Regions from separate parts of the Aquitalea sp. ASV11 genome, predicted to be linked through region 1. Evidence: predicted binding sites of a transcription regulator. Region 1 holds the regulator's gene; each other region holds the start of a gene.
What was found. The regulator FNR, encoded in region 1, switches genes on or off when oxygen is low (the NO sensors DNR and NnrR bind a similar motif). The targets are predictions, from matches to a motif close to TTGATNNNNATCAA.

Region 1 (4,655 bases):
GTGCAGCGTTTCATTCCGGAATGGGGCCTGAGCCAGCCGCGCCAGTACAGCCTGTCCGATGCGCCCGGCAAGGACTGGCTGCGTATTTCAGTCAAGCGGGAAGACGCGCGCGATGAGGCTCCCGCCGGCAAGGTGTCCGGCATCTTGCATGCCGAACTGGCCGAAGGGGACATCCTGCAGGTATCGCCGCCATTTGGTGATTTCGTGTTGCATCAGGAGCGGGACACGCCGGTGGTGCTGATCAGTGCCGGGGTGGGCCAGACTCCGCTGCTGTCCATGCTGCAGCACTTGCTGGCCAGTGCTCAGTCGCGCCCCATCCGCTATTTGCACGCCGCACGTCACGGGGCGGTTCACGCCATGAAGCAGGAAGTCGGCACGCTGGCGCAGCAGCATGCGCAGCTGCAACAGCGCGTGTTTTATGAAACCCCGGCCGCAAACGATACCCTTGGTGTGGACTTCCATCAGCAAGGCCGTATCGATGCCGATGCCATCCGTACCCATGCCCTGCTGCCGGATGCCGACTATTATTTGTGCGGCCCGGTAGGCTTCATCCAGCAACAGCACCGCCAGCTGCGCGAGGCCGGGGTAGAAGCTACGCGCATCCACATGGAAGTGTTTGGCTCCAATGCCATGCGCACAGACTGAAACGGCTTTGTTTGTCGCTGCGCATTGTGAGCTGCCGCGCTGCGGAGTATCCTGCGCGGCACTTTCCCAGCCCACTTTACTGCCATGCAACTGAACCGCTTTACCGACCTTGGCCTGCGCGTGCTGATGTACCTGACGCACCGCGACCGGGAGCAACCGGTCACCATCAGCGAAATTGCCGAACGATTCGAGGTGTCGCGCAATCACCTGGTGAAAGTGGTGCATTTCATGGGCGTGCAAGGCTGGCTGAACAACAGCCGTGGCAAGGGTGGCGGGCTGGCGCTGGCCCAGCCGCCCGAGCATTACCGCCTGGGCGGCATCATCCGCACGCTGGAAGGCAATGTGCCGCTGATTGACTGCGCCGAACCGCCTTGCGCGCTGCGTCAGGACTGCCAGCTCAAGGCCATGCTGGATGTGGGCATGCAGGCATTTTTCAGCACACTGGACAGTTATACGCTGCGCGACGTGATTGCCAGCCCTACCGGCGAGGCCATCATTCGTCTGCATCGCAGTCCTAAAGCACAGTCAGCCGGAAAAACCATACCGGATGTGTTGTAAAAAACCATCACTTTTTCAATGAAAAAGCCCGCTACCTGCGGGCTTTTTTTGCTGCTTTTTTAGGGGATAACCCTTTAAACAGTCTGAACAAAACCGTCAGATGGTTTTGGAATATCGCGCCTTGGTTTCCCGTTCACGCAAATGGCGGTCGAACAGCATGGCGATATTGCGGATCAGGAAACGCCCCTTGGGCTCCACCATCAGGAAGTCGCCGTCAAAGGTCAGCAGGCCCAGCTTGTGGTACTCGCGGATGGCTGGCAACTCGGCAGCGAAATACTCGGCGAAATTGATGCCGTGCACCTGCTCGATGGCTTCCACCGACAGCGAGAAGCGGCACATCAGCGCCTGGATGATGCCGCGACGCAGGATGTCGTCCTGATCCAGCACCATGCCACGCATTACCGGCAGCCGGCCTTCGTCCAGCGCGGCGTAATAGCTGTCCAGGTCTTTCTCGTTCTGGCTGTAACAGGGGCCAACCTTGCCGATGGACGACACGCCAAGGCCGATCATGTCGCAGTCGGCATGGGTGGAATAGCCCTGGAAATTGCGCTGCAGGCGCGCCTGGCGCAAGGCAATGGCCAGGTCATCTTCCGGCTTGGCAAAGTGGTCCATGCCAATGAATACATAGCCTGCATCCGCCAGGCTCTTTACCGCGTCCTGCAGGATGTCCAGCTTGGTGCTGGCTGCTGGCAGGTCCGCCTCGTTGATGCGCCGTTGCGGCATGAACACGGTGGGCAAATGGGCATAGTTGTACAGCGCCAGCCGGTCCGGGCCAATGGCAATCACCTTGTCCAGCGTGCGTTTGAGCGACTCGCGGGTTTGCAGCGGCAGGCCGTAGATCAGGTCCACACTGACCGACTTGAAGCCGGCTTCGCGCGCAGCCTCGATCACCTCCAGCGTTTCTTCCTCGCTTTGCACCCGGTTCACCGCGGCTTGCACCTGCGGGTCGAAGTCCTGAATGCCCACGCTCATGCGGTTGAAGCCCAGTCGCGCCAGGTGATGCACGGTTTCACGACCCACCTTGCGCGGGTCGATCTCGATGGAATATTCTCCCTCCGGCAAAAATTCGAAGTGGGCACGCAACATGGTCATCAGGCGGTCCAGCTGCTCGTCGGACAGAAAGGTCGGCGTACCGCCGCCAAAGTGCAGCTGGATCAGCTTTTCCCGGCAGCCAAGCGAGGCGGCAACCAGCTTGATTTCCTTTTCCAGGTAATCGAGGTAGCGGTCGGCACGGCTCTTGTCCTTGGTAATGATCTTGTTGCAGCCGCAGTAGTAACATACCGTATTACAGAACGGTATATGAACGTACAATGATATTGCGTTCTGATGCATGCCCAGGTGGCGTTGCTTCAGCCAGTGTTTATAGTCCTTCTCACCGAATGCCGGGGTAAACCGGTCGGCGGTGGGGTAAGAAGTGTATCTTGGGCCGGAACCATCAAGACGTTCGATCAATGCTCGGTCGAACTCACAGTGGGTAGGCGAAAACGGATGGGTGGTGTGCATGTCGTCGGGTATTGATAGTCAAACGTCAGGTGGACTGGTAAATTTGCGGAAAACGTGCGAATTCCGCTTTGACAAGGGTCAAGCTTCTTTACAGGGTTGTACAAAACACGCGATGTCAGACCAACACCAACACACTCTGCACGCACTGAAGGTGTCCTGCTCCAACTGCAGTCTGCGCGAACTCTGCCTGCCCATCGGGCTGAACCGCGACGAAATGACACAGCTGGATGCAGTTATCCGTCAGAGCCGCCGCCTCAAGCGCGGTGAATACCTGTTCCGCAGTGGCGAAGCCTTCAAATCGCTGTTTGCCGTGCGCACCGGTTTCTTCAAGACCAGCGTGGCAAGCCAGGACGGTCGTGAACAAGTCACCGGCTTTCTGATGTCCGGCGAACTCATGGGCCTGGATGGCATCTCGTCCAATGTGCATGGCTGCGACGCCATTGCCCTGGAAGACAGCGAAGTCTGCGAACTGCCCTTCAACCGCATGGAAAGCCTGGGGCGCGACATTCCCAGCCTGCAACACCACTTTTTCCGCCTGATGAGCCGCGAAATCGTGCGTGACCAGAACGTCATGCTGCTCCTGGGTAACATGAAGGCAGAAGAACGTCTGGCTGCCTTCCTGCTGAACCTGTCACAGCGTCTGTCCACCCGCGGCTTTGCCGCCAACGATTTCATCCTGCGCATGAGCCGCGAGGAAATCGGCAGCTTCCTCGGCCTGAAACTGGAAACCGTCAGCCGTACGCTATCCAAGTTCCAGCAACAAGGCTGGCTAAGCGTGGACCACAAGCACATCCAGCTGATCAAGGCCGATGCACTCAAGGACCTGATCTCCGGTTGTACCCACGCCAACGGCGTGTAAGCCGACAGCACGGTAACAGCCATCCGGGCGGTGGGCGCAATGCGCCTTACCGCCCTTTTTGCATCTTCCGCCCATCCGGGCAGGCACGCCATTCTCCGCAAGCACTAACTCTTCCGGTCAAGGTATTACCAGCGCCCGATCAGCATGCCGGCCACCAGTTGCTCGGCCCGTTCCGCCACTTCAGCCAGCTGCGCGGCGTCCGGCTCGCCGCGTACCACCACGGCGGGTAGCACTTCGTCCCAGCCATAGCCGGCGATGATGCGCCGCATGGCGTACACAGCCCCCATGCCATCGTTACCGGCGGACACCAGCAAGAGGCAGGCCAGCCCCTCGGTAAGGCCCTGCGCGGGGTAGAAGGTGCGGTCGAAGAAATCTTTCATCTTGCCCGCCATATAGCCAAAATTCTCCGGCGTTGCCAGCACGATGCCGTCTGTTGTCAGCAAGTCATCCAGTGTGGCCTGCTCGGCGGGCAGGCAGTTGAACTGCAGGTCATCCGCCAGTTGCGCTACGCTGGCGCGCACGGCGTCAACCAGCTGCAAGGTGCGGCCGGTCTGGCTGGCATACAACAACAGCAAGCGCTTCATGCTGCAGGACTCCCTGGCAACGTGGCCATCAATGCTTGCAGGCGTGTTGCTTCGGGCCAGCCTGGCGGCACCACGAAACCGCGCGCCACCTCCTCCCAGTAGCCATCGCCCAGCGGCAGCAGCTCTGCCACCAGTTGCGGCACCAGGGCCTGGCGCAATTCCTGCTGCAGGCTGTGCTGTTCGCGCACTTCGGCTTCGGCCACACGGGCCGGAGCCAGCCAGTTCAAGCGTGGTAACCACAACCAGCGTGATGCCGGGCTGGTACTGGGCCAGGGCTGCAATAGCGGGCTGAACCAGCCTTGCAGCTGATCCGCAGCCAGTGGCGGGGCGGGACGTGTCGGGCGGGAATAGAAAAACCAGCCGGCCAGCCGGGCCTGACTGGCGCAGGCCACAAAGCCTGGCGGCAATACGCGACGGGCCAAGGGGTGGCGGGACAACTGCAACTGCGCCTGCAATTTACCCGCCTTCAGCAGCCAGGCATCGCGCAGACTGGGGCCTACCAGGCT
Region 2 (4,655 bases), on a different contig from region 1:
AGGTCTCCCGGCACATGACGGTCTTGCGGTATGTCTTCCAGCAGCAGGCTGTCGGCAGGCATGGTTTGTCTCCAATGAAAAAACGGCCCTTTGCGGGCCGCTTGTTGCTCGGTTCACTCAGGCTTCGCGCTTGCCGGTGACAAAGAAGCTGATCAGGTACAGCATCAGGCCGCTGAAGAAGCCCAGGCCGCACACCAGACGTGCCCAGTACAGCGGCATGATGTGGTCCTGTGTTTCCATGAAGGACAGCGGTGCGCTGGACATGCGTTGCAGCCACACCTGTGTCGCCCCGGCAGCGGTCAGGCACAGCGTGATGCCGACGATGGACAGGGTCATCACCCAGAACGCCAGTTTTTCCACATTCTGTGCTTGCGGGCTGTTGGCTTCACGGCCACGCAGCAGCGGCATGGTGTAGGAAATCATGGTCAGCACCACCATGGCGTAAGCACCATAGAAGGCCATGTGACCGTGCGAAGCAGTCAGCTGCGTGCCGTGGGTGTAGTAGTTCACCACCGACAGCGTCCCCAGGAAGCCCCACACACCAGCGCCCAGGAAGGACATCACACCAGTACCCAGCGCCCACAGCGTGGCGGCCTGGTTGGGGTGCTGACGGCGGCGACGCTTGACCATATTGAAGGCAAACATGGTCATCATGAAGAAGGGCACCGGCTCCAGCGCGGAGAAGATGGAACCCCATACCTGCCAGTAGGCCGGTGTGCCGATCCAGAAATAATGGTGACCGGTACCGATGATGCCGGTGATCAGCGTCATGGCAATGATCAGGTACAGCCATTTTTCGATGATTTCACGGTCCACCCCGGTCACTTTCACCAGCACGAAGGCCAGCATGGCACCCATGATCAGCTCCCACACCCCTTCCACCCACAGGTGTACCACCCACCACCAGAAGTACTTGTCCAGCACCAGGTTGTTGGGGTTGACGAAGGAGAACAGGAAGAAGATGGCCAGGCCCCACAGCCCCAGCAGCATCACGATGCTGATGCTGGTCTTGCGGCCGGACAGCAGCGTCATCGACAGGTTGAACAAAAAGGACAGCGCCACCAGCACAATACCCACCTTGGTAATGAGCGGCTGCTCCAGGTAACCGCGCCCCATGGTGGGCAGCAGGTCGTTACCGGTGAGGTGGGCCAGCACGTTATAGGGCAGGCCCAGGTAGCCGACAATGGTCAGCGCACCGGCCACCAGAAACACCCAGAAGGTGATGATGGCCAGTTTCGGGCTGTACAGCTCGCGCTCGCATTCTTCCGGAATCAGGAAGTAACCCGCTCCCATGAAGCCGAACAGCAGCCAGACAATCAACAGGTTGGTATGCACCATGCGCGCGGTGCTGAAATTGATGGCCGGGAACAGGAAGTCCCCCTTCACATACTGCAGGCCGATGATCAGGCCAAACAGGATCTGGCCGATGAACAGGCCGATGGCCGCCATGAAATAAGGCTTGGCCACCGCCTGCGAGCGGTATTTGATCTGGGCTGGCGCACGGGCTTGTTCAGCCGCTAGCGTCGCCGCACTTGCATTGCTCATGTTTATCTCCGTCAGCGATTGGTCTGGTGCGCTCAGCCCTGGATATTGGGCGGCCAGTTATTGGTATTGATCTCGGAGGTGTACTTCAGGAAGGCCACCACGTCGTCCAGCTCGCCGTCGTTCAGATGAAACTGCGGCATCTGGCGGCGACCGGGTACATTGGTGGGCATGGCCTTCATCCAGCCCTTGATGAAATCCGGGCCACGGCGCACATAGACATTGCCCAGCTCCGGTCCGAAATAAGCCCCCTCGCCCAGCAAGGTGTGGCAGCCGCCACAATTGCGCGTCTCCCAGATCTTCTTGCCGCGCACCGCCGCATCAGTCAGCTTGGCCTTGGCGTTATGGCTGGGCAGGGCCATGGTGGTATCCAGCGTCAGCCCCAGGAACAACAGGAAAAAGAACACCGACCCACCGTAAAAGATGTTGCGGGCCGTCGATTTGGTGAAGCTCGCGCTCATCACGTCCTCCTCAAAGTGCTTGCACCGGCACGTCCGGTACCTGGGGCGAAATGTACGGATTCAGGCATCCCGATAGCATTGATTCGTATCAACGATTCCCGGCCACCCTCCTTCCTACACTGGCGGCATCATCATTTGGCAAGCCTTTGCCCGGGAGTCTGCATGCACCGTCCAGCCCTGCCCCCGCTGCCGCCCACGCTGGCTGGCAGCCCCCACTCCACCCCAAGAGACAGCAAGGTATTTGCCCCCGGCAGCGTTTGCCTGGTGGGGGCTGGCCCCGGCGACCCGGACTTGCTCACCCTGCGCGCAGTACAGCGACTGGGCCAGGCCGATGTACTGCTGTACGACCATCTGCTAGACCCGCAGATACTGCGGCTGGCTCCGCCGCAGGCCAGCCGCATCTGTGTGGGCAAGCGCGCCAGCCGCCATACCCTGCCGCAAGCGGACATCAACCAGTTGCTGATCGACTTTGCCCGCAACGGCCAGCGCGTGGTGCGGCTCAAGGGCGGTGACCCCTTGCTGTTTGGCCGGGGTGGCGAGGAAATACTGGCGCTGGCGGCAGCGGGCATCCCCTGCGAGGTGGTACCGGGCATCAGCGCCGCGCTGGGTGCCGCCGCCGCACTGGGACTGCCGCTTACCCATCGCGACCATGCCCAGGGTTGCAGCCTGGTCACCGGCCATCGCCGTCAGGGAGAAAGCGCGCTGGACTGGACACAGCACAGCACGCCGGAGCAGACCCTGGTGGTGTATATGGGACTGGGCGAGGCCGCCCATATCGCCAGCCAGCTGCTGGCCCATGGCCGCGACCCGGCCACGCCGGTGGCCATCGTGGAAAGGGCATGCAGCAGTGCCCAGCGCTGTGTGTGTGGCCAGCTGGCTACACTGGCGCAATTGATTGCCGATCAGCAGATTGCCAGCCCGGCGCTCCTCATCATCGGCAGCGTGGTCAGCCTGCACCAACAGTTGCAGGCCTTGCGCCAGCAAGCGGTGATTTCTTGATACGGGTCATTCAGGCCGACGCGTCAAAGGTCAATACTGCTCACCATCAACCTCAGCCAAGGCAAAGCACCATGAATGCCATCCAGCAATTGACCGAACAACATCGCCTGTGCGATGCCGACTTCGCCATCGCCGAAACAGCGGTACGCCAGAGCGACTGGCCCAAGGCCCGGGCCGTGTTTCAAGCCTTTCACAACGGCATGCTGCAACATTTTGCGCTGGAAGAAGACAGCCTGTTTCCGGCCTTCGAAGCCGCCACCGGCAGCCAGATGGGCCCCACGATGGTAATGCGCAACGAACACAGCCAGATGCGCGCACTGATGCAGGACATGGCGCAGCTGCTGTCATCCGAGCAGGCCGGCGACTATCTGGGCTGTGCCGACACGCTGCTTATCCTGATGCAGCAGCACAACATGAAAGAAGAAAACATTCTTTACCCCATGTGCAGCCAGCACATTACCGGCTTTGCCGACCTGGTTGCCGCCGGAGCCGCCGCATGAGCCCGCGCGACCTGCGCCAGTTGCCGCCGCCACAGCCGATGGAAATCATCCTGGACGAAGCGGACGGGCTGGCACCGGGCCAGCAAGCGGCCTACATCCTGCCGCACCATCCCAGCCCGCTGCTGCCACTGCTACAGCAACAGGGGCTGGACTTCCGTTTCGAACTGTCCGGTGACGGCGGCGTCATCCTGATCCTGAGCCGGCCATGAGCCAGGCCTGGCTGTCTTACGAAGCTGCCCCGCCACCCTGGTTGCCGGGCAGCTTTTTTGCAGCCAGCCTCGCCTGGCTGCTGATCACCGGGCTCACCCTGCTGCTGGGCAACACTGTCCTTGCCAACCGCTTCGATCCGCTGATTGTCACCCTTACCCACCTGCTGGCACTGGGCGTGCTGGGCAACACCATGCTCGGTGCCATCTTGCAGCTACTGGCCGTGGCCACCGGGGTGGGCACACCTCGCCCGCGTGCATTGTGGTGGCGGGTGTTTCCAGCCTGGCAATCTGGCGTGGCCTGCCTGTGCTGGGGCTTCAGTCATGGCTTTTCAGCACCATGGCTGACTACCGGCGCGCTACTGGCTTACAGTGCCGGGCTGGCGCTGCTGCTGCATGCGCTGCCCGGCCTGTGGCGCAGCCCGGCGCGTGATGCCACCAGCCAGGGGCTGCGTCTGGCCCTGATCGGGCTGGGCGTGGCGCTGACCCTGGGCCTGTTGCTGGTACTGACACTGGGTGGGCAACTCCAGCTGCCCTTCCTGCCTTTGCTGCACAGCCATGTGCTGTGGACAAGCCTGGGCTGGTTGCTGGCCTTGCTGCTGGCCGTCAGCCAGACCGTAATCCCCATGTTTCTGGTGTCTCCGCCCTACCCTGCCGCCAGCCGCTGGCTGCTGCCCGGCCAGTCGGTGCTGCTGCTGGCACTCAGCCTGTTGCTGCTGTGGCAGCAGGACAAGATAAGTGGCTGGCTGGTACTGGCTGGTCTTCCCGCCGCCGCATTTGCCAGCCTCACCCTGCAGCAGCTGCGCCGCTGTCGCCGCCAGCAAGACCCCCTGTGGCTGAGCTGGCTGCTGGCCATGCTGGCTTTGCTTTCGGGACTGTCATGCGCCCTCGCCGCCCCTTGGTGGCCTGCCAGCACCAGCCTGCCGCTGTACTGTGGCGTGCTGTGG
Region 3 (4,655 bases), on a different contig from region 1:
GCATACCAGTCGGTGATGGTGAGTGGTTCCTGGTCGCAGGCATTGTAAATGCGGATGCCGCCACGGTTTTGCTGCAGGCTGGCAATACACAGGCTGGCCAGGTCATCGGCGTGGATATGATTACTGAAGCTGTCTTCCTCGGGCCGGATCAAGGGCGTGTTTTGCACAAGACGGGTCAGCGGCAGGCGCTCCAGCGCATAAATGCCGGGTGCGCGCAGAATGGTCAGCTGGCTGCCATGGTGGCGGGCAAAGGCACGAAGGGTATTTTCTGCATCCAGCCGGCGCCAGGCGCGCTCGGTTTGCGGCATGGGGGGCGAGCATTCATCCAGCCAGTCACCATGGCTATTTCCATACACGCCAGTAGTGCTGATATAGCTAATTCGCTGTGGTATCCTGTCGGCTTTTGCCAGTGCGTACAACAACTTGCGCGTGCGGCTGTCGCGCATTCCGTGGCTTGGTGGTGGTGCGGTTATCCACAGATCATCGGCCAGACCGGCCAGCCGCTCCAGGCTGGCGGCATCGTCCAGATTGGCCATGACCGGAATGGCACCGCCAGCGCGCGCCGTTTCAGCTGCTTGCGCGTGATGTGCCAGAACCAGCACTTTCCAGTGCTGCACGAGTCGGGGCAGGGCCCGTCGGGCGACATCACCCATGCCTGCAATCAATAAAGTACGCATAGGCTGCATCTTACCGAGATTTGGAATAATAAAGGTACCCAATGACTTCCCAGGTCAAAGTGCTCCCGAGCGGGCATACGTTCAGTGTTGAAGCGCATGAAACCATTCTGGAAGCGGCTTTGCGCCAGAATGTCGGTCTGCCTTATGGCTGCCGCGATGGTGCCTGTGGCGCCTGCAAGGGCAAGGTCGTGGAGGGTGAGGTCAGCCAGGATGGCTATCAGGAAAAAGCCCTGCCGGAAAACGAACGCATCCAGGGCATGACCCTGTTCTGCTGTGCCCGCCCGCAAGGTGATATCACCATTGAAGCCCGTGAAGTGGCCGGTGCTGGTGACATCCAGATCAAGACCCTGCCGTGCCGCGTGGAAAGCATGGTGAAAATGCACGACGTTGCCGTGCTCAAACTGAAATTGCCGGTTTCCGAACGCCTGCAGTTCCGCGCCGGTCAGTACATCGACATCCTGATGAAGGATGGCAAGAAACGCAGTTTCTCCATTGCCAATGCGCCGCATGATGATGCCTTCCTGGAGCTGCATATCCGTCATCAGCCCGGTGGCAGTTTCTCCGATTATGTCTTCACCCAGATGAAGGAGCGCGAAATCATGCGCTTCAAGGGCCCGATGGGTTCTTTCTTCCTGCGTGAGGATTCGGACAAGCCCATCATTTTCGTGGCCAGCGGTACCGGCTTTGCGCCGGTCAAGGGCATCATCGAACACGCCATTCATCACGGTATCCAGCGTCAGATGGTGCTGTATTGGGGCGCACGCACCAAGGCAGACCTCTACATGGCTGAACTGGCCGAGAGCTGGCAGGCCGCGCATGCCAACATCACCGTGATTCCGGTGTTGTCCGAGGCGCTGCCGGAAGACGAATGGCAAGGCCGTACCGGCTTTGTACATCAGGCGGTGCTGGATGATTTTGCCGACCTGTCCGGCCACCAGGTGTATGCCTGTGGTGCTCCGGTCATGGTGGAGTCTGCCCATCGCAGCTTCATTGCCGAACGCAAGCTGCCGGAAGACGAATTCTTCTCTGACGCCTTCTTCCTGTCCAAGGACATGGGTGGTAACAAGCAGCCCTGATCTGCCAGTCCTATGCCATCAGACAGCCCCTGCCATGCAGGGGCTTTTTCATTTTGTACTTACCAGGGAAATGGCCGCTCTGCGGGGTATGTTCGGCATCGTTTTGTTTTTGTGGGACTTTCCAGTTGTCCGCAGGACGCGGACAGATTGTTGACTTGCGTCAACATCCACATTATTTGTAGGGTTATTATGACCATCGACTAATCAATCAAGGCGGCAAACGCCAGCTATGAGGAGTGGGAGATGGAACTGCTAGGTCAACTTCTTTCCGACGATGTCGGTGTTCTGGGTTTGGCAACCATTGTCTTTGCTACTGTGGTGGTATGTGGTGTGATTTTTGTCATCAGTCGTAAGGTGAAGAACGCAGGACCGAACGACTGACAGGTTTAGCACCAGTTGGTGTGTGTCCAGATTTCCTCTTGATGTGTGTGTTGGTGGATACGGTGGTGGGCCGTATCCATTTTTTTTGCCTGCCGTTTGTCTATCAGTCTTTATTGAAAAATAATTTATTGAAAATTACCAATAAAGAACAAATGCATATAGATAAATCCAATTTGGATAGACAGGCCGCTCTGCCTATAACCCAGCCATCTTTCTGCTGTCGCCCTTTTTTGTTCCTTTTTTTCATTTGATCCTGATCAAACATATGTAGCTGCTTTCTGGAATCGGAGCGCTTCGATGACTATCATTGCATCATTGAATTAGAAATTAATAATATACAGATAGTTTTCAGGTTAATGTATTTCACGGAGAACGAAAATGTCCACTGATACAGAAGTGCAAGGTGGCGGAGCACCCAAACTGAAACTGGGTGCACTTACCGCACTGGTAGTGGGTTCCATGATTGGCGGCGGCATCTTCTCGCTACCGCAAAACATGGCGGCAGGTGCCGGCGCCGGCGCCATCATCATTGGTTGGGCCATCACCTTCCTCGGCATGCTGACGCTGGCATTTGCCTTCCAGATGCTGGCCAACCGCAAGCCCGAAGTAGAGGGCGGGGTTTACGGTTATGCCCGCGCCGGTTTCGGTGACTACATGGGCTTCAACTCGGCCTGGGGTTACTGGATTTCGGCCTGGATCGGCAACGTGTCCTACTTTGTCGTGATGTTCTCGGCACTGGGTTTCTGGTTCCACGCTTTTGGCGACGGCAACACGCCAACTGCCATCATCTGTGCCTCCATCCTGTTGTGGGGCCTGCATTTCCTGGTATTGCGTGGCGTGCATGGTGCGGCATTCATCAACACCATCACCACCATTGCCAAGCTGGTACCGCTGGCCTTGTTCATTGTTCTGGTGGTGTTTGCTTTCAAGATCGACACCTTCAATCTGGACTTCTGGGGTAATCCTAAGCTGGGCTCCATTGTCGATCAGGTGAAGAGCACCATGCTGGTGACTGTATGGGTGTTCATCGGTATCGAAGGTGCGTCGATGTTCTCGGGCCGTGCCGAAAAAATGAGCGATGTGGGCAAGGCTACCGTGGTGGGTTTCCTGTTGACCATTGCCCTGCTGGTGGCGGTGTCGGTCCTGGCACTGGGCGTGATGACCCAGCCGGAACTGGCGGCACTGAAGAACCCCTCCACCGCTTATGTGCTGGAAAAGGCCATTGGTCCCTGGGGTGCCAACATCATGAATGCTGGTCTGGTGATTTCGGTAGGTGGCGCGCTGCTGGCCTGGACGCTGCTGGCTGCTGAAGCACCTTACCTGGCAGGCAAAGACGGTGTGATGCCGCGCATCTTCGGCACCACCAATGCCAACGGTTCCCCGGCAGCTTCGCTGTGGCTGACCAACGGTCTGATCCAGCTGTTCCTGATCATCACCCTGTTCAGTTCGGCCGGTTACCTGGCACTGCTGTCGCTGGCTACCTCGATGATCCTGATTCCTTACCTGCTGTGTGCCGTGTATTCCTTCATGGTGGCCCGGCGTGGTGAAGGCTACCAGGCTGGTGAAGGCAAGGGCCGTGACCTGAGTATTGCCGGTATCGCCAGTGTGTACGGTGTATGGCTGATCTACGCCGCTGGTGTGAAGTATCTGTTCCTGTCGATGGTGCTGTACGCCCCGGGCCTGCTGTTCTATCTGTGGGCCAAGAAAGAACATGGCGAGAAACCGTTCAAGGGTGCCGAAGCTGTACTGGCCGCCATCATCGTGGTACTGGGCGCCATTGCCGCCTACGAACTGATTACCGGTCAGCTCACCCTCTGACCTGAAAATAATACGGTGGAGCGCCGATAGCGCGCTCCCCGACTCCCTTACCCGAATTGCAGGAGTTTGATCATGACAAAATTTGGTGTTCATTCCGAATGCGGCAAGCTGCGCAGCGTGATGGTGTGCCGTCCGGGCCTCGCCCACAAGCGCCTCACCCCCGACAACTGCCACGACCTGCTGTTTGATGACGTGATCTGGGTGGAACGCGCCCAGAAAGACCACGCCTACATGGTTGAACAGATGCGCGCTCGCGGCATCCATGTGATCGAAGCCCACGACGCCCTGGCCCAGGTGCTGGACGACAAGGCCGCCCGCAGCTGGCTGCTGGACCGCAAGGTCAAGGCTGACAACGTCGGTATCGGCATGCTGACCGACCTGCGCAGCTGGCTGGACGAAATGCCGTCCACCCAACTGGCCGAGCACCTGATCGGCGGTATCGCCAAGTTTGAACTGCCGTTCGACCCCAAAGGCCTGTTCGGCGGCTATCTGGACCAGTCCGAATTCGTCATCCCGCCGATTCCCAACAGCCTGTTCCAGCGCGACCCGTCCTGCTGGATCTACGAAGGCGTGACGCTCAACCCGATGTACTGGCCGGCCCGCCGTCAGGAAACCCTGATCCTGCAAGCCATCTACCAGCACCACCCCTACTTCGCCGGCAAGGTCAATGTATGGTGGGGCGACTGTGACAAGAACCACGGCC

Region 2: a site for FNR is predicted at 2,082-2,095, ahead of cobA (uroporphyrinogen-III C-methyltransferase). Genes of this name have one in related genera too.
Region 3: a site for FNR is predicted at 1,904-1,917, ahead of JHD62_RS16105 (DUF3149 domain-containing protein). Genes of this name have one in related genera too.

Annotation. Positions count from the first base shown of each region.
Region 1 is NZ_JAELUD010000008.1:4,465-9,119, forward strand. It holds gene hmpA (NO-inducible flavohemoprotein) at 1-645, shown strand, start outside; gene JHD62_RS04420 (Rrf2 family transcriptional regulator) at 730-1,203, shown strand; gene hemN (oxygen-independent coproporphyrinogen III oxidase) at 1,300-2,706, opposite strand; gene fnr (fumarate/nitrate reduction transcriptional regulator Fnr) at 2,819-3,565, shown strand; gene JHD62_RS04435 (flavodoxin family protein) at 3,691-4,149, opposite strand; gene JHD62_RS04440 (DUF1853 family protein) at 4,146-4,655, opposite strand, start outside.
Region 2 is NZ_JAELUD010000059.1:18,789-23,443, forward strand. It holds gene JHD62_RS16490 (cytochrome c oxidase subunit 3) at 1-62, opposite strand, end outside; gene JHD62_RS16495 (cbb3-type cytochrome c oxidase subunit I) at 118-1,545, opposite strand; gene JHD62_RS16500 (cytochrome c) at 1,578-2,003, opposite strand; gene cobA (uroporphyrinogen-III C-methyltransferase) at 2,166-3,002, shown strand; gene JHD62_RS16510 (hemerythrin domain-containing protein) at 3,074-3,502, shown strand; gene JHD62_RS16515 (DUF2249 domain-containing protein) at 3,499-3,711, shown strand; gene JHD62_RS16520 (hypothetical protein) at 3,708-4,655, shown strand, end outside.
Region 3 is NZ_JAELUD010000057.1:631-5,285, reverse strand. It holds gene JHD62_RS16115 (NAD(P)H-binding protein) at 1-677, opposite strand, end outside; gene JHD62_RS16110 (CDP-6-deoxy-delta-3,4-glucoseen reductase) at 719-1,753, shown strand; gene JHD62_RS16105 (DUF3149 domain-containing protein) at 1,997-2,134, shown strand; gene arcD (arginine-ornithine antiporter) at 2,513-3,952, shown strand; gene JHD62_RS16095 (arginine deiminase) at 4,025-4,655, shown strand, end outside.